DNA from 4 places in the Yersinia enterocolitica subsp. enterocolitica genome. Region 1 is predicted to be linked to each of the others. Evidence: predicted binding sites of a transcription regulator. Region 1 holds the regulator's gene; each other region holds the start of a gene.

Region 1 (5,771 bases):
CTTAGAACCTATCCATTAGGGCTATTTTATTATTGCGTCCAGCCTATTGTAGCGACTGTCACCACTGGAATAAAACGCCATCTTTTGCAGGGGTTTTACTCGGTTAGTTGTGGATTATATTATCAGCTACAAATATGTGCATTTAGAATAACATTTTTGATCCCTTCTCTTCATTATTATCTTCACTGAGGGATACCAGAAATTCGGGTCGACTAACTCGTTGACGTATGGTTGATTTAAGTTCATTAGCCGTGTGAAAAAACGACAATTGCGACGCCATTAACGTTTTCTCACAATATCGACTAAAATCCTGTAGCTCTCCGCTTTTTTATATCCGGAGTTTCGGCAATACTGTGACTCTTCATCTTCATTTCAGGGCCAAGGTTGGTAGCGTTATTATGCGTTTAATACTTACGCTGTTTGTGCTGCTGTTTACCCAGCTATTTCTAAACCTCGCACATGCGTCGCCGCAGGCTCACGTCTCGGCTGAGCAAAAAAAAGGCCAAGTCAGTCAGGCCAGTCCTGATGACCGTAAAAAGCGTAAAGCTGATAAAAATACTAAAAAAGCCAAAATTGATAACAACAAAACCAATAGTAAAAATGTGACAAATAAAATAGCGACCAACAACGATAAAAAGAAAACGGCAGCTACCGCCAGCAAAACCATTAAGAAAAAGGCACAGGAAGTCAGCAAACCTACCAGCCCAAAAGTCACTAGTAGCAAAAAAACGAATATTAAAACTGCTAGCAATAAAAAAGCGGCAGTTAAAAAAACCGAAAAAGTGGCTTACGGTCGCCATCGCAATAAAACCCAAGGTAAAGCCGCGACCGAATTAGTAGCAAATAGTAAAATAAAACTCAGCCCTGCGCATAAAAAGCGCTATCAGCATGCTAAACAGACCGCAATGAGCAAACTGATGAAGCAAGTAGGGAAACCTTATCGCTGGGGTGGCACCTCCCCTAATACCGGTTTTGATTGCAGCGGGCTTATTTACTACGCCTATAAAGATGTCATCAGAATAAAAATGCCACGTACTGCTAATGAAATGTATCATTTGCGCGATGCAGCACCGGTTAAACGCGCTGAATTAGAAAGTGGTGATTTAGTGTTCTTCAATATTGCTAATCGCGGTGTTGCTGATCATGTCGGCGTTTATTTAGGCAACGGCAAATTTATTCAGTCACCACGCACCGGTGAAGAAATTCGTATCAGCATGCTAGACAACGACTACTGGCAAGATCATTATGTCGGCGCTCGTCGTGTTGTGACACCGAAAACTATCCGCTAAACCAAGCACCGCACCCGGTAGCCCTATCGGGTGCTTGTATACCTGTCAAACATACCTGTCAAACTTCAACCAGCCAATATCCCATCAAATAATATGGTTATGCCTGTCATTCCTGTTAAAAGTTGTTAAAATTAATGCCCACAATAAAAATACAACAATTACGATTTTAACCGCTCCTCACCACATCTTAGTGAGCTAACGTTCGGATTTGAGGAGCAAACACCCTGAGCAACCCCGAAAGGAGAGAGCTATGTCTTTTGAATTACCGGCATTACCTTATGCACAAAATGCACTGGAACCGCACATTTCTGCTGAAACGCTGGAATACCATTACGGCAAGCACCACAACACCTATGTGGTAAACCTCAATAACCTGATCAAGGATACTGAGTTTGCAGGTAAATCCTTGGAGGAGATTGTCAAAACCTCCAGTGGCGGTATTTTTAACAATGCAGCTCAAGTTTGGAACCACACCTTTTACTGGCACTGTTTATCACCTAATGGCGGCGGCGAGCCGACAGGAAAAGTCGCCGATGCCATTAATCAATCCTTTGGATCTTTTGCTGAATTTAAAGCGCAATTTACTGATGCGGCGGTAAAAAACTTTGGCGCGGGCTGGACCTGGCTGGTCAAAAAAACGGATGGCACGTTAGCTATTGTCAGCACATCAAATGCGGCGACACCGCTGACGACCGCTGATAAGCCATTGTTAACTGTGGATGTATGGGAGCACGCTTACTATATTGATTATCGTAATGCGCGACCAAAATATCTGGAGAATTTCTGGGCGCTGGTGAATTGGTCTTTCGTTGAGAAAAACTTAGCCTGATAAGACAAGAAGCAAAAGACGCCGGGTAATCATATTACCAACAGAAATAATTAAGGGCGGGTTAACCGCCCTACTTATCACTTCACACCGGCACGCGGCTTAATTAATTCATGACCGCCACGAAGCTAAAGGCAATAATCATCGCCAGTGCACCAACAGTCGTAATCAGCGACATTTTCAGATTGGTATCCATAAGAACTCCTCAGCCGGTTTATTTTAGTAGGGTAAAGGCACATAGTTAGTGCGTTAAATTATTTTCCCACAGTTAAGAAAAAAAATCTTGTGCCCATTACGCACTTTATAACATTGATTACCTCTTCCACTTTTCCTCCAGATCAGCCAAAATTCGCAGTTCATAACTGTATGCCGACTAATAACGTCTAATAAATACTCTCAGACGACCATCTGACTTAGCTCTCCAGCCTACTATCTTGTTTCTGTCTGAGCGGTGTTCGAGTCATGCAGGCAAACGATTAACATAATACTTACCTGCTGTAACAGGTGAGCTTAGGAGTCATTCTTTTTATGGCAACGATTAAAGATGTGGCCAAACACGCGGGTGTGTCTACTACCACCGTTTCGCACGTTATCAACAAAACTCGTTTCGTCGCCGAAAACACCAAGGCCGCTGTGTGGGCAGCCATTAAAGAACTGCATTATTCACCGAGTGCTGTGGCGCGCAGTTTGAAAGTTAATCACACTAAATCAATTGGCTTGTTGGCGACATCCAGCGAAGCCCCCTATTTTGCTGAAGTGATCGAAGCGGTTGAAAATAGCTGTTATAGCAAAGGCTACACTCTGATTTTATGTAACTCTCATAATAATCTGGACAAGCAAAAAGCCTATTTGGCGATGCTGGCACAAAAGCGTGTTGATGGCTTATTGGTGATGTGTTCTGAATATCCGGAACAGCTACTGGGAATGTTAGAGGATTATCGCAATATTCCAATGGTAGTGATGGATTGGGGAACCGCCCGTGGCGATTTTACCGATTCGATTATTGATAATGCATTCGAAGGCGGTTATTTAGCTGGCCGTTATCTTATTGAGCGTGGTCACCGCGATATCGGGGCTATCCCCGGCCAGCTATCGCGTAATACCGGTGGCGGTCGCCATCAGGGCTTCCTAAAAGCATTAGAGGAGGCCAACATCACCCTGCGAGAAGAATGGGTGGTTCAAGGTGATTTTGAGCCAGAATCCGGCTATAAAGCCATGCATCAAATTCTGACACAAAAGCATCGTCCGACTGCTGTATTCTGTGGTGGCGATATTATGGCAATGGGCGCGATATGCGCCGCAGATGAATTAGGTTTGCGTGTACCACAAGATATTTCGGTGATCGGGTATGACAATGTGCGTAATGCGCGCTATTTCTCGCCGGCGTTGACCACCATTCATCAGCCGAAAGAGCGATTGGGTGAAACGGCTTTTGCTATGTTGCTCGACAGAATTGTCAGCAAACGCGAAGACCCTCAAACCATTGAAGTACATCCAAAACTAGTCGAACGTCGTTCTGTTGCTGATGGCCCATTCCGCGATTATCGTCGCTAAGCACAGTTATCATCGCTAAACATTTAGTCTGCCGGTAGCGCCCTGTTACCGGCGGCTAATTCTGCCGAAGCTCATTATCCGTGCCATTAGCATCTCTTAGCCACTCATCATTTAACGTGACACTGTCACCCAAATATTCCAACATCCAGGCTAAGGCCGGGGAATGGTTATTCTGCTCCCACGTCAAGCAACACGGGCTAGCAGGTAAGGGGTCAGCGAGTGTTAAGGCTGCCAGTTTCCCTTGTGCAATCAGGGGCGATACCATATGAGCGGGCACCATGCCAATACATAACCCCTCACACAGACAGTCTATGCCCGTCGCCCAATCCGGTGCCACTAATCGCTGTTGGTTATCCAACGTCCAGGTATCTCGTTTCGGCAAATTTCGCGCAGTATCCTCTAAACAGAGGGAGGGATAAGGCCGCAACTGATCGTCGTTAAGTGGCCCGGTTAGCTGCGCTAAAGGGTGATTGATACTTACTACGCAATGCCAGGTCAGAAAACCCATGTCACGGAAGACGAACCGCCCGCCAACCGGGATGGCACGCGTCGCACCAATGGCCATATCCGCTTGCCCATCCGCCAGCGCATCCCAAACGCCGTTAAAGACTTCATAACGCACCCGCAATTCGATATCGGGAAAATGGCGATAAAAATCCAGCACTAAACGGCGGCTTCGCTGAGGTTTGACAATTTTATCGACCACGATATTTAATTGCCCGCGCCAGCCATTCGCCACTTGTTGACATTGACGACGTGTGTCATTCATTTTTTTGATAACATCACGCGATTCTTTAATAAAAACTTTGCCTGCTTCGGTCAATTCTACATCCCGATGGCGGCGCGCAAATAGCGGCACAGCCAACCACTCCTCCAATTGACGCACGGTATAACTTATCGCAGACGGTACGCGGTGCAATTCTTGCGCAGCAGCGCTGAAACTCCCGGTGCGCGCAACAGCATCCACCACATCTAATGAGTATTCTGACCACATGGTTTTGCGCTTCCTTTAAACGGAATTTTTGACATCAATTTTTTTGATAGCATGGCGCAAATATTACCGTTTCACAACAGAATATCGCGTCGTTAGAATGCCCCCGCAATTAATTTTCGATAACAAAAGTTTTACCTGCAAAAACTATAATTTAGCCAAAGTCATTGGAACCACAGGCAGGCAGCAAACGAACACATCCCGATGAGCTTATATCAATAAGTGATGCGGGTAAGTAAGAGCAGCTAACACCCCTGCGGTTTCAAGGACGAAGGATATAATGAGAAACAACAATGAAAACAACATCGAGCTTCATGTTCTACCTGGCCGGTTTGAGCATGTTGGGGTATCTGGCCACTGACATGTATTTGCCCGCCTTTGGTGCCATGCAACAAGAACTCCAAACCTCCGCCGGCTCCATCAGCGCCAGCCTTAGTATCTTTCTCGCGGGTTTCGCGATCGCCCAACTTATCTGGGGACCCGTTTCGGACAAAATAGGCCGCAAACCGGTGCTGTTAGCAGGGTTAGGGTTATTTGCTATCGGCTGCCTGGGGATTTTATGGGTTGAAACTGCGGCGCAGTTATTGGTTTTGCGCTTTATTCAGGCGGTGGGGGTCTGTTCCGCTGCGGTGAGCTGGCAAGCCTTAGTGGTCGATCGCTATCGCGACGGCAAGGCCAACCGAGTATTTGCGACCATTATGCCATTAGTGGCGTTATCCCCTGCGCTCGCGCCATTACTGGGTGCCTGGTTATTAAACCATTTCAGCTGGCGCTCAATTTTTGTCGTGCTATTGGCGATTACCCTGCTGCTACTGATTCCGACCGCCTTGCTTAAGGAACGGAAAAAAACAGCGCCGGATAACGTAGATAGAAGCAAAAACGCCATTAGTTTCTGGCAGTTACTGAAGTCTCCGGTATTCAGCGGCAACGTGATGATGTTTGCTGCATGCAGTGCCGGTTTTTTTTGCCTGGCTAACGGGTTCACCTTTTATTTTAGGTGATATGGGATATAGCCCGAATGTCATTGGTTTGAGTTATGTTCCACAAACAGTAGCCTTTCTACTGGGGGGATTTGGTTGCCGTAGTGCATTGAGTCGAATCAAGGGTAACA
Region 2 (5,771 bases), 2.6 Mb from region 1:
GGAAATGATTCTACTGCCTGCCTGTATCGGTCTTGATGAGTCAGCCCCCTTAGAGGCACTACGCGCGGCGGTAGGTAAACCGATTCAATTGTTGCCCACACTACCGCCGTCATTACTCGGCATGCGCCTACATCAAGCTTTGCGCCACCGTTTCCAACAATTAGGCGGTATTGTCATGCCGGGGGATGCGGTATTGCGTGCTGAACTGGTGGGGAACCGAATTACCGGGCTGTATAGCCGTAATCATGGTGATATTCCACTGCGTGCGGCTCAGATGGTGCTGGCGAGTGGCAGTTTTTTCAGTAATGGGCTGGTAGCAACCTTTGAGCACGTCTACGAGCCAATACTGGATCTGGATATTTTATCGCTACCCAACCGCGCAGATTGGAGCAACAGCAATATGTTTGCGCCGCAACCTTATCTGCAATTTGGCGTCAACACCGATAACCGGCTACGGGCGCTGCGTGGGGGAGTAGCACTGGATAACCTGCATGTTATTGGCGCGGTGCTCGGAGGATATGATCCGCTGCAACAGGGCTGTGGCGCAGGCGTTTCTCTCACCAGTGCCTTGTTTGTGGCAGAGCAGATTGTCAGCGCTATGGAGGTGACATTATGACGTGGTTACCACAGCACGAAGACACTCAGGATACACATTTGGCACGGGATAAGAGTTTTGAAAGTTGTATCAAATGCACGGTATGCACCACTTATTGCCCGGTAGCGAAAGTTAACCCACTTTATCCGGGGCCAAAACAAGCTGGCCCTGATGGTGAGCGGCTGCGCCTAAAAGATCCGGCATTATATGATGACGCACTGAAGTATTGTACTAACTGTAAACGTTGCGAAGTGGCCTGCCCGTCAGATGTCAAAATTGGCGACATCATCCAACGCGCGAAAGCCAGTTACAGCAGTAATAAGCCTAAGCTGCGCGATGCTATCCTCAGTCACACCGATATCATGGGGACTCTATCAACGCCATTTGCTCCGGTCATCAATGCGGTCACGGGTTTAAAGCCGGTGCGGGTCTTGCTAGATAAAGCGCTGAAAATTGACCATCGACGTGAGTTACCAAAATACTCGTTTGGCACATTCCGCCGCTGGTATCGCAAACAAGCTGAGAAACAGCAGCAATATGCCGAGCAGGTGGCGTTTTTCCATGGTTGTTTTGTTAACTACAACCATCCGCAATTGGGCAAAGATTTAGTCAGTGTATTCAATGCGATGAATATCGGCGTTCAATTACTTAAACGCGAGAAATGCTGCGGTGTACCGCTGATTGCAAATGGATTTATCGAACAGGCGAAAAAACAGGCGCGGGTGAATCTGGAGTCACTGACTGATGCTGTGATTGATCGGGATATTCCGGTGGTCGCCACCTCATCAAGCTGTACTTTTACGTTGCGCGATGAATATCCACACTTGCTAGATGTCGATACCGCACCAGTGCGCGACAGAGTGGAATTGGCGACTCGCTACCTTTACCGATTATTGGATCAAGGGCGCGAATTACCGTTAAAACCGTTGCTCTCAAACCAAAATAAACCGCTGCGCATTGCCTATCACACACCTTGCCATATGGAAAAAATGGGCTGGACGGCTTATACCTTGGCGTTATTACAGCGCATTCCGGGTATTGAGCTGGTGGTATTGGACTCCCAATGTTGCGGGATTGCCGGAACATATGGTTTTAAATCAGAGAACTACGCGACATCACAAGGGATTGGCGCATCGTTATTCCAACAAATCGAAGAAAGCGGTGTTGATTTGGTGATTACCGACTGCGAAACCTGTAAATGGCAGATAGAAATGTCGACCAGCAAGAAGTGCGAGCATCCGATTACTTTATTGGCACAAGCACTAAATCCCCTTTGTCCTTGAAGCCACAGGGGTGTTAGCTGCGCGCACTCACCCGAATCACTGACTGGTGTCAGCTCATCGGGATTTGTTTGCTGGCTGCCTACCTGTGGTTTCAATGACCTTGTGGATTTTCTTTTGTCCTTGAAGGGGTTACCAATAACCTCCTTCAAGGAATTCTATTTCAGCTTCAAGGTGCTGATAATGGATTCAGCTTCTGTTTGTGCTTGCTGCTGATTGTCGGCTGGCAGAGTAATTTGTATTGTCATCAAATGGTTATCAACTTGACCCATCAACACGGATGAATAGGCTTTCTGACCACCGCTGGTAATAATACTATCCAATTGCTGGAAAGGATGCCCATCGACCTTAATCGCTTTATTTGTCACGACCTGTAGATTGGCATCGCGGGCACGCTGCTGCTCGGCCAGGCGGTCAGTCAACACATTCAAAGCTTCATTGGTATCATCACCTAAAATCACGATAACCGCTTTATCGCCAGTTTTGTTGGCATAAACGTGCATGTTGTTAGCCTGACTACCCATTTTCCCGCTTTGGTCAGATAAATCTGCTGGCAAACTAAATGCGACTTTACCTTCCAACAAGCTGACTGGCTGGCCCACATTGTTATCGCTGCCGCTATCGCAGGCACTTAATCCTACAACCAGTAGGCCAACAGCAAGAAACTTGGTTATTTTATGCATGGGAATCCCTTATCAATGATGAATAGCATTATCGCACCTTATTCAGACGCTAAAAGCAATCTATTGTTCAGCGGTGTTCGCCTGCATTAGCGTTTGCTGCTCGGTCTTCCGGGCAAAGTATTTCAGCAATACATTGAGCATCATACCATAAGCAGGCAAGAAAAATAGCATGCAAATCAGTAGCTTAAAGCTATAATCTACCAAGGCGATTTCCACCCAGTTTGCCGCCATAAAAGGATCAGAACTGCGATAGAAAGCAATAAAGAAGAACGCCATGGTGTCGCTGATATTGCCAAAGAACATGGCGGCGGTTGGGGCAACCCACCATGCACTGCGCTGACGAAGGCGGTTAAATACTTGAACATCAAGAATTTGACCCAGCACATAGGCCATAAAGCTGGCAGCGGCGATGCGCGCAACAAACAGATTAAAGCTGCTCAATGCCGGGAACCCTTGCCAGCTTCCCTGATAGAACAGGGCTGAAATCAGATACGAAATAAGTAAAGCAGGCACCATGACGGACAGAATAATCCGGCGCGCCAAGGGAGCACCAAAAATCCGCACGGTCAGGTCGGTAGCTAAAAAGATAAACGGAAAGGTAAAAGCCCCCCACGTAGTGTGAAAACCGAAGATAGATATCGGTAATTGCACCAGATAGTTGCTGGAGGTGATGATGACAATATGGAATAGCGACAGCCATACCAAAGCGGTCATCCGCTGTTGGGCAGTAAACGAAAACATAAATGTGACCTTTTTGGTTATTGGGGTGAGGGAACCCAAACATAATGTGCCGCAATTTCTGCGACGCGCGGCATAATACGCGTTTGCGCAACGAATGCAATGGTTAATTTTAGCGCAAACGATGGCCTTTTCACGAAAGCGATTGTGCCACTTGCACCTAAAAACCGGCGGAGTAAACTATCTCGCTTCGTAAGCCTGCTTACATTTTTGCTATTAGCCTGTTGACTGACACACAAGAGAACCGCAATGACCGATATTTTTGCCAATCCGGATAAAACACTCGATGCCCTGGGTTTGCGCTGCCCCGAGCCAGTGATGATGGTGCGTAAAACCGTCCGGCATATGGAGGACGGTCAAACTCTGCTTATTATTGCTGACGATCCCGCCACAACCCGTGACATTCCCGGTTTTTGCCGCTTTATGGACCATCAGTTGCTGGCACAAGATACCGGGCAGACGCCTTACCGCTATCTGGTCAAAAAAGGGGCAAAAGCGGAGTAGAAAACCGCTTTGCCCTTGTCGTCAAATATCCCGCTTGCGCAATAACCTCAGCGCGTTTGCTGTCACCAAGGCGGTTGCGCCAGAGTCGGCTAATACGGCTAGCCATAAACCGGTCAAACCCAGCAATGTGGTCACCAGGAAAATACCTTTTAGCCCTAATGCGATAGTAATATTTTGGCGAATATTGGCGTTGGCAGCTCGTGATAACAAAATGATTTCCGCCAGCCCGGTCAGTCGATTATGAGTCAATGCCGCATCGGCTGTTTCCAAGGCCACATCAGTGCCGCTGCCCATCGCAATGCCGATGCTAGCCGCTTTCATGGCGGGAGCATCATTAATGCCATCGCCAACCATCATTGTCGGGTGTGTTGCATTCAGTGTCATAACTGCCCGCACTTTATCAGCCGGTAACAACCCTGCGCGGTAATCAATTCCCAGTTCACCGGCAATGGCCGCCGCTGCACGAGGGTTATCACCCGTTAACATCACACCTTGAATCCCCAGCTTTTTCAGGGCATCAATGGCTTGTTTGGCATCGGTATGTAAAGTGTCTCGCAGCGCCACGACACCAATAAATTTCTCATTTTCCAGCACGGCGACAGCTGTTTTGCCACTACTTTCCAGCTCATCGAACTGCGCGAGCCATTCGGCGGTTAATAACTCTGGCGATATTTTACTGGGTGCGCTGACTCGAACTACTAACCCGTTAACTCTGCCTTCAACGCCAATGCCAGCCAGCGCACGCCGTTCTTCGGCGAGTGGCAGCATCGGGGTATTTTGCTGCGCTCGCTGCATGATCGCGACAGCCAGAGGATGGTGTGAACCTGCTTCGACCGCTGCGGCCAGTGACAACAGGCGAGTTTCACTCACACCAGAGATGGGCAGGATATCAGTGACTTGTGGCTTACCTTCAGTCAGCGTGCCGGTTTTATCAAATGCGACAGTTTGAATGCGGCCAAGCTGCTCAAGCGCCGCACCACCTTTAATCAATGCTCCGCGCCGCGTTGCCGCAGCCAGTGCCGAGGTGATGGCTGCCGGAGTGGAAATAACTAATGCGCATGGGCAGCCAATCAGCAGTAGTGTCAGGCCACGATAAATCCAGGTATCCCAAGGCTCGGCGAAAGCCAAAGGCGGAACCAGCATCACCAGTGCCGAGAGAAGCATAATGGCGGGTGTATAAATGCGACTGAAACGGTCAATAAAACGCTCAATAGGCGCTCGACGTTCTTCTGCTAATTCAATGAGTTGTAGAATACGGTCAATGGCGTTATTACCCGGTTCAGAGATAACGCGCATTTCGGTAGCACGGTCGACCGATAAACTCCCAGCCGCGACTTTTTCACCTTGCACGCGTTCAACAGGAACAGATTCGCCAGTGAGAGCACTTTCATCGAAACTGGCGAATGGAGTCATTAATTCAGCATCAGCGGGCAAGCGACCCCCTGGTGAGACTTCAATGATATCGCCAGGGCGCAAGCTGGCAACGGAAACCTGTCGCCGTTCACCCTCTTTGAGTAGTAAGGCTTCTTCAGGAACTAACGCCATTAGTGCTGTCACGCCACGGCGTGCGCGGTTTGCTGCATAGGATTCGAGTAACTCGCCGACCATAAACAGCAGCAATACCATTGCCGCTTCAGCGGTTGCGCCAATAAACATCGCGCCAATAGCCGCGACGCTCATCAAGGTTTCAATCGCAAATGGTGTGCCGGAGCGAATAAGTTTCCAGGCTTTAGTGACAATCGGAATCAACCCGACAATTGTAGTCACGGTAAAGGCTAATTCGCTCAGCTCTATACTGAATAAAGAGATTCCCCAACTGAGGAGCATCAGCGTGGTTAATAATGCAATTGGTAGATATTCGCGAAAACGTGACTCTGACTCAGTGTTTTTGCCCGCGCCAGGGGATTGAGTATCGATCAGACTGAACCCTGCCTGTATGACGGCCTGCTGAACTTGGAGACGAATGTCTGA
Region 3 (5,771 bases), 1.2 Mb from region 1:
AGCGGTGGTGCTAACGCCTTATGCTGTGCGGCAACCTGAATCGTCTCCCCCACTGATTCAGGTGTTATTGCCCATAACTGAACAACAAAACAAGCGGTTACGTCACCTGTTGGATTTGCCCTAACCGGCGAGATCTTCCGGGTTTGCCACCACCCGAGGGCGAATAAATAACGCTGGGATCACGATTAATGCCATTACCCAGAACACCCCACCCTGATAATGTTCGAACAGGAACCCCGAAATAACCGTCATCACCGCAATTCCCCCCGCCCATCGCCAGTGCCGAATAAACCGATTGTAAACGGATAACATCGGCTCCACGGCGCGCCGCAATAAAGCGCATCGCCGCCAAATGGCAAACAGTAAATGAGCCACAATGCAGGATTTGAATCAGAATAAGCCACGACAACTCGGTGGTGGAGGCCATTAGGCTCCAGCGGATAATGCCGCTCACGGCCGAAAGCAGTAACAGACTGCGAGCAGTCCAGCGGCGGAAAAGGATATTGCTGAAGGCGAATACCAGAATTTCGGCCACCACCCCCAGCGACCATAAATAGCCAATGGTCGCGGCGGAATAACCGGCCTCTTTCCAGTAAATAGAACTGAAACTGTAATACCCGGCATGCGCGCCTTGCAAGAGAGTCACACACAGTAAAAAGCGCCACACCTGCGGCTCAGCTAGCAACACTTTCCAGTCGGTCGCGGCTACATTACGATGCTTAACCTCACCCTGCGGCATGACACTCGGTTTCAGCAATGCTCCCAGTAACATGGCTGAAACGCCGAACAGCAAGCTGTAAAGAATCGCCGGATGGCCCCAAACAGAGACGAGTTTACCGGTCAATGCAGAACCAATCACAAACGCCAGCGATCCCCACAGCCGGACTTTGCCGTAATCCATGGTTATCTGTTTTTGCCAGGTCGCCGCCAGCGCATCGGTAAGTGGTACTAATGGGCCAAAAAACAGGTTAAAACCGGCAATAATCACCATCAGCCAGGCCCAGCCATGACCAAACCAAAAGCCAACCGCAAAGGCTAATGTCAGGAGTGCCAGAATGCGGATGGCAGTGACCAGATAAGAGGGATCTTTAACACTGGGAGCAATAATCAAGCTGCCGAGAAAGCGGGAAATTAATCCAGCGCCCAGCAAAATCCCAATAGTTTCAGGCGGTATCCCTTCCCCTTGCAACCAGATGCCCCAGAAAGGCAGGAAAATGCCATAAGAAAAGAAATAGGTGAAATAGCTGAGCGACAGCCAACGTGTTGATTGCAATACCATGAATCCCTCCGAGGTCAGCCCGCCACTGTGACAGAGGCCCCGTATGCTAGCAACTTTGTCATTAGGTAAACATGTAATTTGAGATTGGCTTCACATTTACGTTACGTAAATGACAAAAAACCCGCATTTCGCGGGTTCAGACTGCTGACAAACCTCGATAACTCGATCTTGCAAGGTGAAGGCAGGTAGAAGAGTAAAGCGTCCGCGCCACGGACGGCGCGGCTCGAGCCCCCAGGGAGGGGGTTACGGCGTCTTTACGATCTGCCTGTTTTCACCGTTACGGGCACTTTATCATTAAACTCAACCCGCATTTCGCGGGTTTTTATTAGAAAAATCAATTGGCTGAGATTATGCGTAAACCGGGAAACGGGCACAAATAGCCAATACTTTCTGTTTGATGCGCTCGATAGTCGCTTCGTCGGTGATGTTATCCAACACATCACACATCCAGCCAGCCAGCTCGCGCGATTCTTCTTCTTTGAAACCACGGCGAGTAATCGCCGGGCTACCAATACGCACACCAGAAGTGACAAACGGGCTTTTCGGATCGTTAGGCACGCTATTCTTATTTACCGTGATATTGGCACGACCCAAAGCAGCATCGGCATCTTTACCGGTGATGTTTTTATCGACCAAATCAAGCAAGAACAAGTGGTTATCTGTACCGCCAGAAACCACTTTATAGCCGCGTTCCAGGAAGACCGCCACCATAGCTTTGGCGTTCTTAGCCACTTGTTGTTGGTAAACTTTGAACTCAGGCTCCATAGCTTCTTTCAATGCCACCGCTTTACCGGCGATAACATGCATCAATGGGCCGCCTTGGTTGGCTGGGAACACAGAAGAGTTCAGTTTTTTATACAGCTCTTCATCACCACCTTTCGCCAAAATCAAGCCACCGCGTGGGCCAGCCAGTGTTTTGTGCGTGGTAGTGGTTACGATATGTGCATGTGGAACTGGGTTAGGATAAACGCCAGCAGCCACCAGACCGGCGACGTGAGCCATATCGACAAAGAAATATGCGCCAATGCTGTCGGCGATTTCGCGCATTTTTGCCCAATCAACAATACCGGAATAAGCAGAGAAGCCGCCGATGATCATTTTCGGTTTATAACGTTCGGCCTGACGCGCCATATCTTCATAATCAATTTTGCCAGACTCATCAATGCCGTAAGGGACGATATTGTACAGTTTGCCAGAGAAGTTAACCGGTGAGCCGTGGGTCAAATGGCCGCCGTGCGCCAGGTTCATCCCCAAAACAGTGTCACCCGGTTGCAGCAAGGCGGAGTAAACCGCCACGTTCGCCTGAGAACCGGAATGCGGCTGAACGTTGGCGTAATCTGCGCCGAACAACTCTTTTGCGCGGTCAATAGCCAACTGCTCAACAATATCGACATACTCACAGCCACCGTAGTAACGCTTGCCCGGATAGCCTTCAGCATATTTGTTGGTCAACTGAGAACCCTGAGCCTGCATAACGCGCGGGCTAGTGTAGTTCTCAGAGGCAATCAGCTCGATGTGCTCTTCCTGGCGCACCACTTCTTGCTCCATTGCACGCCATAGATCTGCATCATAATCGGCAATGTTCATTTCACGCTTTAACATCCGGCTCTCCTGACTTAGCTAACAAAATAGACCTGGTAGACTGCCCTCTTGGGCTTTATGACACAGTGTAAACTGTTTCCCCCCCGTTAAGATAGGTCTTGACTGAGGTTTTTACGCAAACGATTGGCTCCAGACTGCGTAAGGCTTTGACCTGTTCAGACTTCATCCAAGGCAACGGAATTATCCTCATATTCATTATGTGATTTTTTCATATTCTGTGAACTGACACGGCACGCTAGTCCCTTATAAGAATGATGTGCATTTACAAATTAGGCTGCAAACTATAAGATGCATTTAAAATACATGTATTGAATCACACACAATAACACCTGAAGTCATTGGCGTTGCAGTCAGGGCGAAAGGGATAAATATTTAAGGAGCACCGCATGCTGGATAGTCAAACCATCGCCACCGTTAAATCCACTATTCCGTTACTGGCCGCCACTGGCCCCAAGCTAACGGCACATTTCTATGACCGCATGTTTGAGCACAATCCTGAGCTGAAACACATTTTCAACATGAGCAATCAGTTTAATGGGGATCAACGCGAAGCCCTGTTCAACGCCATTTGTGCTTATGCAGCAAATCTTGAAAATCTGGCGGCTTTACTGCCCGCAGTAGAGCGGATCGCGCATAAACACGCTAGTCTGAATATTCAACCAGAACACTATCCTATCGTCGGCCATCATCTGATAAGCACGCTGGATGAAATGTTCTCTCCTGGTCAGGAAGTGTTAGATGCCTGGGCGAAAGCCTACGGTGTGTTGGCGGATGTATTTATTGCGCGAGAAAGTCAGATTTATCAACAGAGTGAAAATAGTGATGGCGGCTGGCGAACCTTGCGCCGTTTCCGCATCATCAAAAAAGAGATGCAGAGTGAGGTTATTTGTAGTTTTGTGTTAGCACCTGAAGACGGTGGCCGGGTATTGGATTTCAAACCAGGACAATATCTGGGTATCTATATTGAAGATGAACGGCTTGAATATCAGGAAATCCGCCAATACTCCCTGACCGCCGCGCCAAACGGCAAAACCTACCGTATTGCGGTGAAGCGTGAAGATCAAGGGACCGTTTCTAATTATATGCACCGTGAATTGAACGAGGGCGACAGTGTACGCATTGCCCCTCCACGTGGTGATTTCTTCTTGGATATTACGCCGGATACCCCTGTAGCGCTGATTTCGGCTGGTGTCGGTCAAACCCCGATGTTGAGTATGCTCAACACCTTGCACAATCAGCAACATCCCGCGCCAGTACATTGGTTACATGCCGCTGAAAATGGACGAGTTCATGCTTTTGCTGACGAAGTTGCCGCTATTTCAGACAATATGCCCAATCTCAGCCGCCATGTATGGTATCGCGAGCCAACCGCCCAAGATAATCATGGGAAGGATTATCACAGTAAAGGGTTAATGGATCTCAGCTCACATCAGTGGCTGGCAGCCGATCCCAACCGACATTATTACTTCTGCGGCCCGTTAGCTTTTATGCAATTTGTCGGCCGCCAATTATTAGCGCAAGGAGTCGCTGCCGAGCGAATTCACTACGAGTGCTTCGGCCCGCATAAAGTCATTTAATTATTGAATTTTATTTCATTTCTCAGGGGATGCCATTCTCGCTCCCCTGCATATCCGTTATAAAAAAACCGTCTACTTATTGCTTTTAAATGTGGTAGAACGTGATTTAAATCTCATATATCCTAATTTAATATTGCCACGATGAGGCATTCAGATGAATGTCTAAATATTCATATAACTGAACATTAATAGTGTGGCTGACATTATCCCTTACTATTTATTGCCCGGTAACACAGGGTAAATTAAGGCTGAATTGACCTACCATGAGTAAGAAATTCATAAAAAAAGAAGGGTTGGCATTGGTATCTATGGCGCGCTATTTAATTGGTGAGCGCTCCGGGAATCGGCTTAAAACCATCGATGAGTTATCCGATGATTTCGGTATCTCCGTCGGCGTGGTACAGCATGCATTAAAAGTGCTGGAAGCGGATGGCGCTATCATCGTTGAACGCCGAGGTCGTAATGGCACCTTGTTGATTGATCTGAATATGCCGCTGTTACTGCAACAGGCTGATCTGGGTAATATGGTGTGTGCCATGCCACTACCTTACACCAAGCTTTATGAAGGTTTGGCCAGCGGTTTAAGAGAGCAATTTACCTTACTTCCCCTTTATTTTGCCCATATGCGCGGCGCTGAAGTGCGGATAGAATGTCTGATAGACGGTATTTACGACATGGCGGTGGTTTCGCATCTGGCAGCTAAGAGTTATCTGGATCAAGGTAAAGTCGCTCTGGCACTGAATCTGGGAAATGGCTCTTACGTGGATGGTCACCAACTTATTTGCCGCCGTGGTGAGCAAAATAACATTCGTCGTGTCGGGTTAGATCCGCGCTCCCCCGATCAATGTCTGCTCACTGAGATTAAATTTTCCGGACAACCTATCGAATTAGTTGAATTACCTTATAGCGATTGTATCGCACATATAAATCGTGGTGATATTGATGCCGCTATTTGGAATCTGGCGGATAATGTCCCTCATGAAAATTTGCAGGCAATAAAACTGCAAGGCGATGAGCGCTATATTCAAGCTTCGCAAGCCGTTATCCTTATCCGACCCGATAATCATCCGATCAAATTGCTGCTGGAAAAAGGCATTAATGAGACATTACTGCTTAACCACCAGCGAGCAGTACAGAATGGCGAGATAGAACCTCGTTATTAATCATATTAATCTGGCAGCAAGCCAGGCTATTTTCGGGAGGCCACTCTTTGAAGATTTGTATTGATGCGCGTCTTAATATTCTATGTCAGTCAGGGGTTATCGATCAGGATATTGGTCAAGGATTAGACCAGGTTATCAACCGGTTAGAAC
Region 4 (5,771 bases), 920 kb from region 1:
GTCGTGGGGGCATCCAATATTGTTGGTCGCCCGATGAGCCTTGAGTTATTGCTGGCTGGCTGTACCACTACCGTCACGCATCGTTTCACTAAAAATCTGCGCCAGCATGTCGAAAATGCGGATTTATTGGTGGTCGCCGTCGGTAAACCCGGTTTTATTCCCGGTGAGTGGATTAAACCCGGCACAATCGTGATTGATGTCGGCATTAACCGCCTTGAAAGTGGTAAAGTAGTCGGCGATGTAGAATTTGATGTCGCTGTTGAGCGTGCGGGTTGGATTACACCGGTTCCCGGTGGCGTCGGGCCGATGACCGTTGCAACACTGATACAAAATACCTTGCAAGCCTGCGAGGAATATCACGACATCAACGAAAATAGAGTGAAAGGACAGTAATGGACATTTTTCATTTGGAAAAACACCCGCACGTCGAACTGTGTGACTTATTAAAGTTGCAAGGTTGGAACGATAGCGGAGCATCAGCAAAAGCCGCCATCGCTGATGGGCAGGTAAAAGTCGACGGAAATGTTGAAACGCGTAAGCGCTGCAAAATCCTGGCTGACCAAATTGTTGAGTTTCAAGGTATGAAAGTACAGGTTAAAGCCTAATAACCTCAGCAACGGCGAGTTTTAGCTGGTTATTGCAAAAAACTGCCGTTGTAGTAGTGAAAAGTACAAGATATGGGCAAAAAAATGCGGTTGCTGGCGAACACCAGAACCGCAATTTTTTTAATCTTCTACCTGTCAGACTTCAAGCTGCATGTGCCTTCCTGCGACTCGAATTATTTAGGTTAACAGCGCCTAAACTACGTGTTATTTACGACGCCAGGTCGTCCCTTGCGGGCCATCTTCCAGCACAATACCCAATTCATTCAATTGATCACGAGCAGAATCTGCCAGCGCCCAATCTTTGCTGCTGCGGGCATCGTTGCGCTGCTTGATAAGAGCTTCGATTTTTGCCACTTCATCGTCGTCCGTTTGCGCACCACTTTGTAAAAACAGTTCTGGATCCTGTTCCAATAATCCCAGCACATGCGCCAGTTTACGCAACTCTGCCGCTAACGCATTTGCCGCAGTTATATCTTCAGTTTTAAGGCGATTCACTTCGCGCGCGATATCAAACAGCACCGAGTAGGCCTCTGGCGTATTGAAATCATCATCCATTGCCGCACGGAAACGCGCTTCAAACTCAGCGCCACCTGCCGGCGTTGCATTCGCGTCAGTACCGCGCAGCGCAGTATATAAACGCTCTAATGAAGCACGCGCTTGCTTGAGGTTTTCTTCGCTGTAATTCAGCTGACTACGATAGTGGCCAGACATCAGGAAATAGCGCACAGTTTCCGCATCGTAATACGCCAACACATCACGGATAGTGAAGAAGTTATTCAATGATTTCGACATTTTTTCTTTGTCAATCATCACCATACCGGAATGCATCCAGTAATTAACATATGGGCCATCATGCGCACAGGTAGATTGTGCAATCTCATTTTCATGGTGCGGGAACATCAAATCAGAGCCACCACCGTGAATATCGAAATGCGCACCGAGCTGCTTGCCGTTCATTGCGGAACATTCAATATGCCAGCCTGGGCGGCCCGGCCCCCAAGGTGATTCCCAGCTAGGTTCCCCTGGTTTGGACATTTTCCACAGAACAAAATCCATCGGATTGCGTTTAACATCAGCAACTTCAACACGCGCTCCCGCCTGCAACTGATCCAAGTCTTGACGAGATAACAGACCATAATCCGGATCACTTTCAACGGAGAACATAACATCCCCATTGGCAGCCACGTAGGCGTGATTACGGGCGATCAAGCGCTCAGTCAATGCTATAATTTCAGGGATATGATGGGTGGCGCGCGGCTCTAAATCTGGGCGTTTGAGGTTCAATGCATCAAAATCTTTGTGCATTTCCACCAACATGCGCGTGGTGAGTTGCTCGCAAGTTTCATTATTTTCGAGCGCGCGTTTAATTATCTTGTCGTCAACGTCAGTGACATTGCGGACATACGTCAGAGAGTAACCTAAATAACGCAAATAGCGCGCAACAACGTCGAACGCGACAAAAGTACGCCCATGCCCAATGTGACACAGGTCATAAATGGTGATCCCGCATACGTACATACCTACTTTACCGGCATGAATAGGCTTGAATTCCTCTTTTTGGCGACTCAGTGTATTAAAAATCTTTAGCATCGGGACATTCCGTGGTTTTTGTTTTTGCGAAACGCATGGTTTAAAAAGATATCATCAGATTATGCGGTAAATCAGCCAACGATACAGCACTTTTTCGCCCATATAGACGGTGTTTCGAGTGCTGACTCAATCTCGCAGATATGATATAAGAGCCGTCTAAAGAGTCACGACTCATTTATGAATACACTTATTACACTAGCAGGAACATTATTATGGTCACTTTTCATACTAATCACGGCGATATCGTCATCAACACCTTCGCGGATAAAGCGCCGGTTACCGTTGAAAACTTCCTGAACTACTGCCGTAAAGGTTTCTATGATAACACTATCTTCCACCGTGTTATCGATGGTTTCATGATTCAGGGCGGTGGTTTTGAGCCAGGCATGAACCAGAAAACGACTGATGCTCCAATCAAGAACGAAGCCAACAACGGTTTGAAAAATACCCGTGGCACTCTGGCAATGGCGCGGACCAACGATCCACACTCTGCCACAGCTCAGTTCTTTATTAACGTTGCAGACAATGACTTCCTGAACTTCCGTTCAGAACGCCCGGATGGTTGGGGTTACTGTGTATTTGCTGAAGTGACTGAAGGCTTGGACGTGGTTGATAAAATCAAAAACGTTGCTACCGGTCGCAGCGGTATGCATCAAGATGTGCCAAAAGAAGATGTGATCATTCAAAGCGTTACTGTAAGCGAGTAATAACGGCTTAATGAGCACGCTTTTTATTGCAGATTTGCATCTTAGCGTTCAGGAACCGGCAATCACTGCCGGTTTTCTGCATTTTATCCAGCGTGAAGCAATTCATGCTGACGCGTTATATATCCTAGGCGATTTATTCGAGTCCTGGATTGGCGATGATGATCCCGAACCGCTATATCGGCAAATCGCTGCTGCGTTAAAATCACTCCAACAACACGGCGTGCCTTGCTACTTTATCCACGGTAATCGCGATTTCCTGCTTGGCAAACGCTTTGCTGTTGAAAGCGGTATGACCTTGCTGCCGGAAGAGAAAGTTGTTGATTTATATGGCCGTAAAATCGTTATTTTACATGGCGATACCCTGTGTACTGATGATGCTGACTATCAGCATTTTCGCCGTCGAGTACACAACCCAATTATCCAAAAATTATTCTTATGGCTGCCGCTGCGCTTTCGGTTACGCATTGCTGCTTATATGCGCAATCAAAGCCAACAAAATAATAGCGGCAAATCGCAACTGATTATGGATGTTAATCCACACGCGGTAGTTGAGACTTTCGAGCGGAATAGTGTCAGTTGGATGATTCATGGGCATACCCATCGCCCTGCTGTTCATACTGTTGAATTAGCATCGACAACCGCACACCGGGTGGTTTTGGGCGCCTGGCATGTTGAAGGCTCAATGGTTAAAGTCACAGCCGATAAGGTTGAATTGATTAAATTCCCGTTTTAGCCTTCACGTTTTACCTCATGAACCACGAAAAAAAACGAATAAAACCCGCTAAAAGCAGCTACGCAACCGTTTTCCTTGCCTGTGGCTCATGATATGCTCTACGCCCTCTTCGCCAGTCACGATTTATAGAAAATCGCTCTGGCCGACGCTTGCGCAATCACAGGAGCTTTACACTCATGGGAGCTAACCTCGATTCGGCTTATGCAGCCGGGGTTAAAATCGCTATCGTAATGGGGTCCAAGAGTGACTGGGCCACCATGCAGTTCGCCGCCGACGTGCTCACCACGCTCAATGTCCCGTTTCATGTCGAAGTTGTTTCCGCGCACCGAACCCCTGACAAACTGTTCAGCTTTGCCGAACAAGCCGATGCTAATGGCTTACATGTCATTATTGCAGGTGCGGGTGGTGCAGCTCACTTGCCGGGTATGCTGGCAGCTAAAACACTGGTGCCCGTGTTGGGTGTGCCGGTACAAAGTGCGGCATTAAGTGGGGTCGATAGCCTGTATTCCATCGTGCAGATGCCGCGCGGTATTCCTGTGGGGACCCTGGCGATTGGTAAAGCGGGTGCAGCGAATGCGGCCTTGTTGGCGGCGCAAATACTGGCACTGCATGATACTGAATTGGCTGCACGTTTAGCTAATTGGCGTACAAGCCAAACCGACGAAGTGTTAGATAATCCAGATCCGCGGGTGGAAGCATGAAACCTGTTTGCGTATTAGGCAATGGTCAGTTAGGGCGCATGCTACGTCAGGCCGGTGAGCCGCTAGGTATTGCCGTTTATCCGGTGGGTTTAGATGCCGAGCCAGAAGCTGTGCCCTATCAGAATAGTGTGATTACCGCCGAGATTGAGCGCTGGCCAGAAACTGCGTTAACCCGCGAACTCGCCACTCATACGGCTTTCGTTAACCGCGATATTTTTCCTCAGTTGGCTGATCGTCTGACGCAAAAGCAATTGCTCGATAGCCTGAATTTGGCGACCGCTCCCTGGCAATTATTGGCAAGCGCCAGTGAATGGCCGCACATTTTTGCCACGCTGGGTGAATTAGCCATCGTAAAACGCCGGGTTGGCGGTTATGACGGCCGAGGTCAGTGGCGTCTACGCCCCGGTGAACAAGAGAGTTTACCCGCCGATGCTTACGGCGAATGTATTGTCGAGCAGGGCATTAACTTTTCTGGCGAGGTTTCACTGGTCGGTGCGCGCAGCCATCAAGGTAAATCGGTCTTTTATCCACTCACCCATAATCTGCATGAAGATGGCATCCTGCGCATGAGTGTGGCTTTGCCACAACCCAATAGCAAACTACAGCAGCAAGCAGAAAAAATGCTGTCTGCCATTATGGATAAGCTGAATTATGTTGGTGTGATGGCGATGGAATGCTTTATCGTCGGCGACGGTTTGTTGATCAATGAGCTGGCACCACGGGTACATAATAGTGGGCATTGGACACAAAATGGTGCTTCTATCAGCCAGTTTGAGCTGCATCTGCGCGCTATTTTGGATTTGCCGCTACCCACGCCGGTGGTCAATACTCCATCTGCGATGGTCAATCTGATTGGTACGTCAGTGAATACCGAGTGGTTGTCACTGCCCTTGGTGCATCTGCATTGGTATGAAAAAGAAGTGCGCGAAGGCCGTAAAGTGGGTCATTTGAATTTAAATGATCCCGATGGTGCGGCATTAAGTACAGCCTTGGCGGCACTGACCCCGCTGTTACCAGCGGAATACCAAAACGCCCTGCGCTGGGCGCAAGCTAAGTTATAACTCAATCAAAGCATAAATAAGTCACGGTACTAACCGTGACTTGAGACTACTGACAAAACCAAATGAAGGGGAAAAGTTCCGTTGGGGTCGTAATGGCATAAGCCATCGGAGCGCCCCGAGGTGCGGTCACCCCTTCACTCACCAATGCTAAATCTAGTAACTGCGGAACAGCGCCCGCCCCTGCAACAACCGCGCCCCTAGCCAACCACCGCACAGTGACAGCAACAGTGCTGCCGCTAGTGGCAATAACCACCACATGACCCAGTTAGGTTGCCATGGGAAATCAAACACTAAGCGCTGCAATGCCCAAAGTGCGGCTTCGGCACCAATGGCAGCCGCCAGCCCCGCCACCAGCCCCAATAAGGCAAACTCCC

The links. The regulator PurR, encoded in region 1, represses purine synthesis genes. The targets are predictions, from matches to a motif close to CANGCAAACGTTTGCNTG.
Region 2: the regulator PurR is predicted to act here: its motif matches at 3,411-3,428, upstream of FGL26_RS17075 (7-cyano-7-deazaguanine/7-aminomethyl-7-deazaguanine transporter).
Region 3: the regulator PurR is predicted to act here: its motif matches at 2,994-3,011, upstream of glyA (serine hydroxymethyltransferase).
Region 4: the regulator PurR is predicted to act here: its motif matches at 3,695-3,712, upstream of purE (5-(carboxyamino)imidazole ribonucleotide mutase).

The regions. Positions count from the first base shown of each region.
Region 1 covers NZ_LR590469.1:950,142-955,912, reverse strand. The annotation lists gene FGL26_RS04445 (C40 family peptidase) at 399-1,289, shown strand; gene sodB (superoxide dismutase [Fe]) at 1,540-2,118, shown strand; gene cydH (cytochrome bd-I oxidase subunit CydH) at 2,222-2,311, opposite strand; gene purR (HTH-type transcriptional repressor PurR) at 2,644-3,669, shown strand; gene punR (DNA-binding transcriptional activator PunR) at 3,725-4,663, opposite strand; partial or broken gene punC (purine nucleoside transporter PunC) at 4,954-5,771, shown strand, end outside.
Region 2 covers NZ_LR590469.1:3,597,554-3,603,324, forward strand. The annotation lists gene glpB (glycerol-3-phosphate dehydrogenase subunit GlpB) at 1-616, shown strand, start outside; gene glpC (anaerobic glycerol-3-phosphate dehydrogenase subunit GlpC) at 613-1,878, shown strand; gene FGL26_RS17070 (DcrB family lipoprotein) at 2,034-2,558, opposite strand; gene FGL26_RS17075 (7-cyano-7-deazaguanine/7-aminomethyl-7-deazaguanine transporter) at 2,619-3,299, opposite strand; gene tusA (sulfurtransferase TusA) at 3,546-3,800, shown strand; gene FGL26_RS17085 (zinc/cadmium/mercury/lead-transporting ATPase) at 3,822-5,771, opposite strand, start outside.
Region 3 covers NZ_LR590469.1:2,137,614-2,143,384, forward strand. The annotation lists gene csiE (stationary phase inducible protein CsiE) at 1-124, shown strand, start outside; partial or broken gene FGL26_RS10090 (3-phenylpropionate MFS transporter) at 121-1,279, opposite strand; gene glyA (serine hydroxymethyltransferase) at 1,628-2,881, opposite strand; gene hmpA (NO-inducible flavohemoprotein) at 3,268-4,458, shown strand; gene yhfZ (GntR family transcriptional regulator YhfZ) at 4,722-5,621, shown strand; gene FGL26_RS10110 (PRD domain-containing protein) at 5,669-5,771, shown strand, end outside.
Region 4 covers NZ_LR590469.1:29,858-35,628, reverse strand. The annotation lists gene folD (bifunctional methylenetetrahydrofolate dehydrogenase/methenyltetrahydrofolate cyclohydrolase FolD) at 1-393, shown strand, start outside; gene ybcJ (ribosome-associated protein YbcJ) at 393-605, shown strand; gene cysS (cysteine--tRNA ligase) at 810-2,195, opposite strand; gene ppiB (peptidylprolyl isomerase B) at 2,408-2,902, shown strand; gene FGL26_RS00150 (UDP-2,3-diacylglucosamine diphosphatase) at 2,913-3,635, shown strand; gene purE (5-(carboxyamino)imidazole ribonucleotide mutase) at 3,812-4,336, shown strand; gene purK (5-(carboxyamino)imidazole ribonucleotide synthase) at 4,333-5,397, shown strand; gene ybbP (putative ABC transporter permease subunit YbbP) at 5,551-5,771, opposite strand, start outside.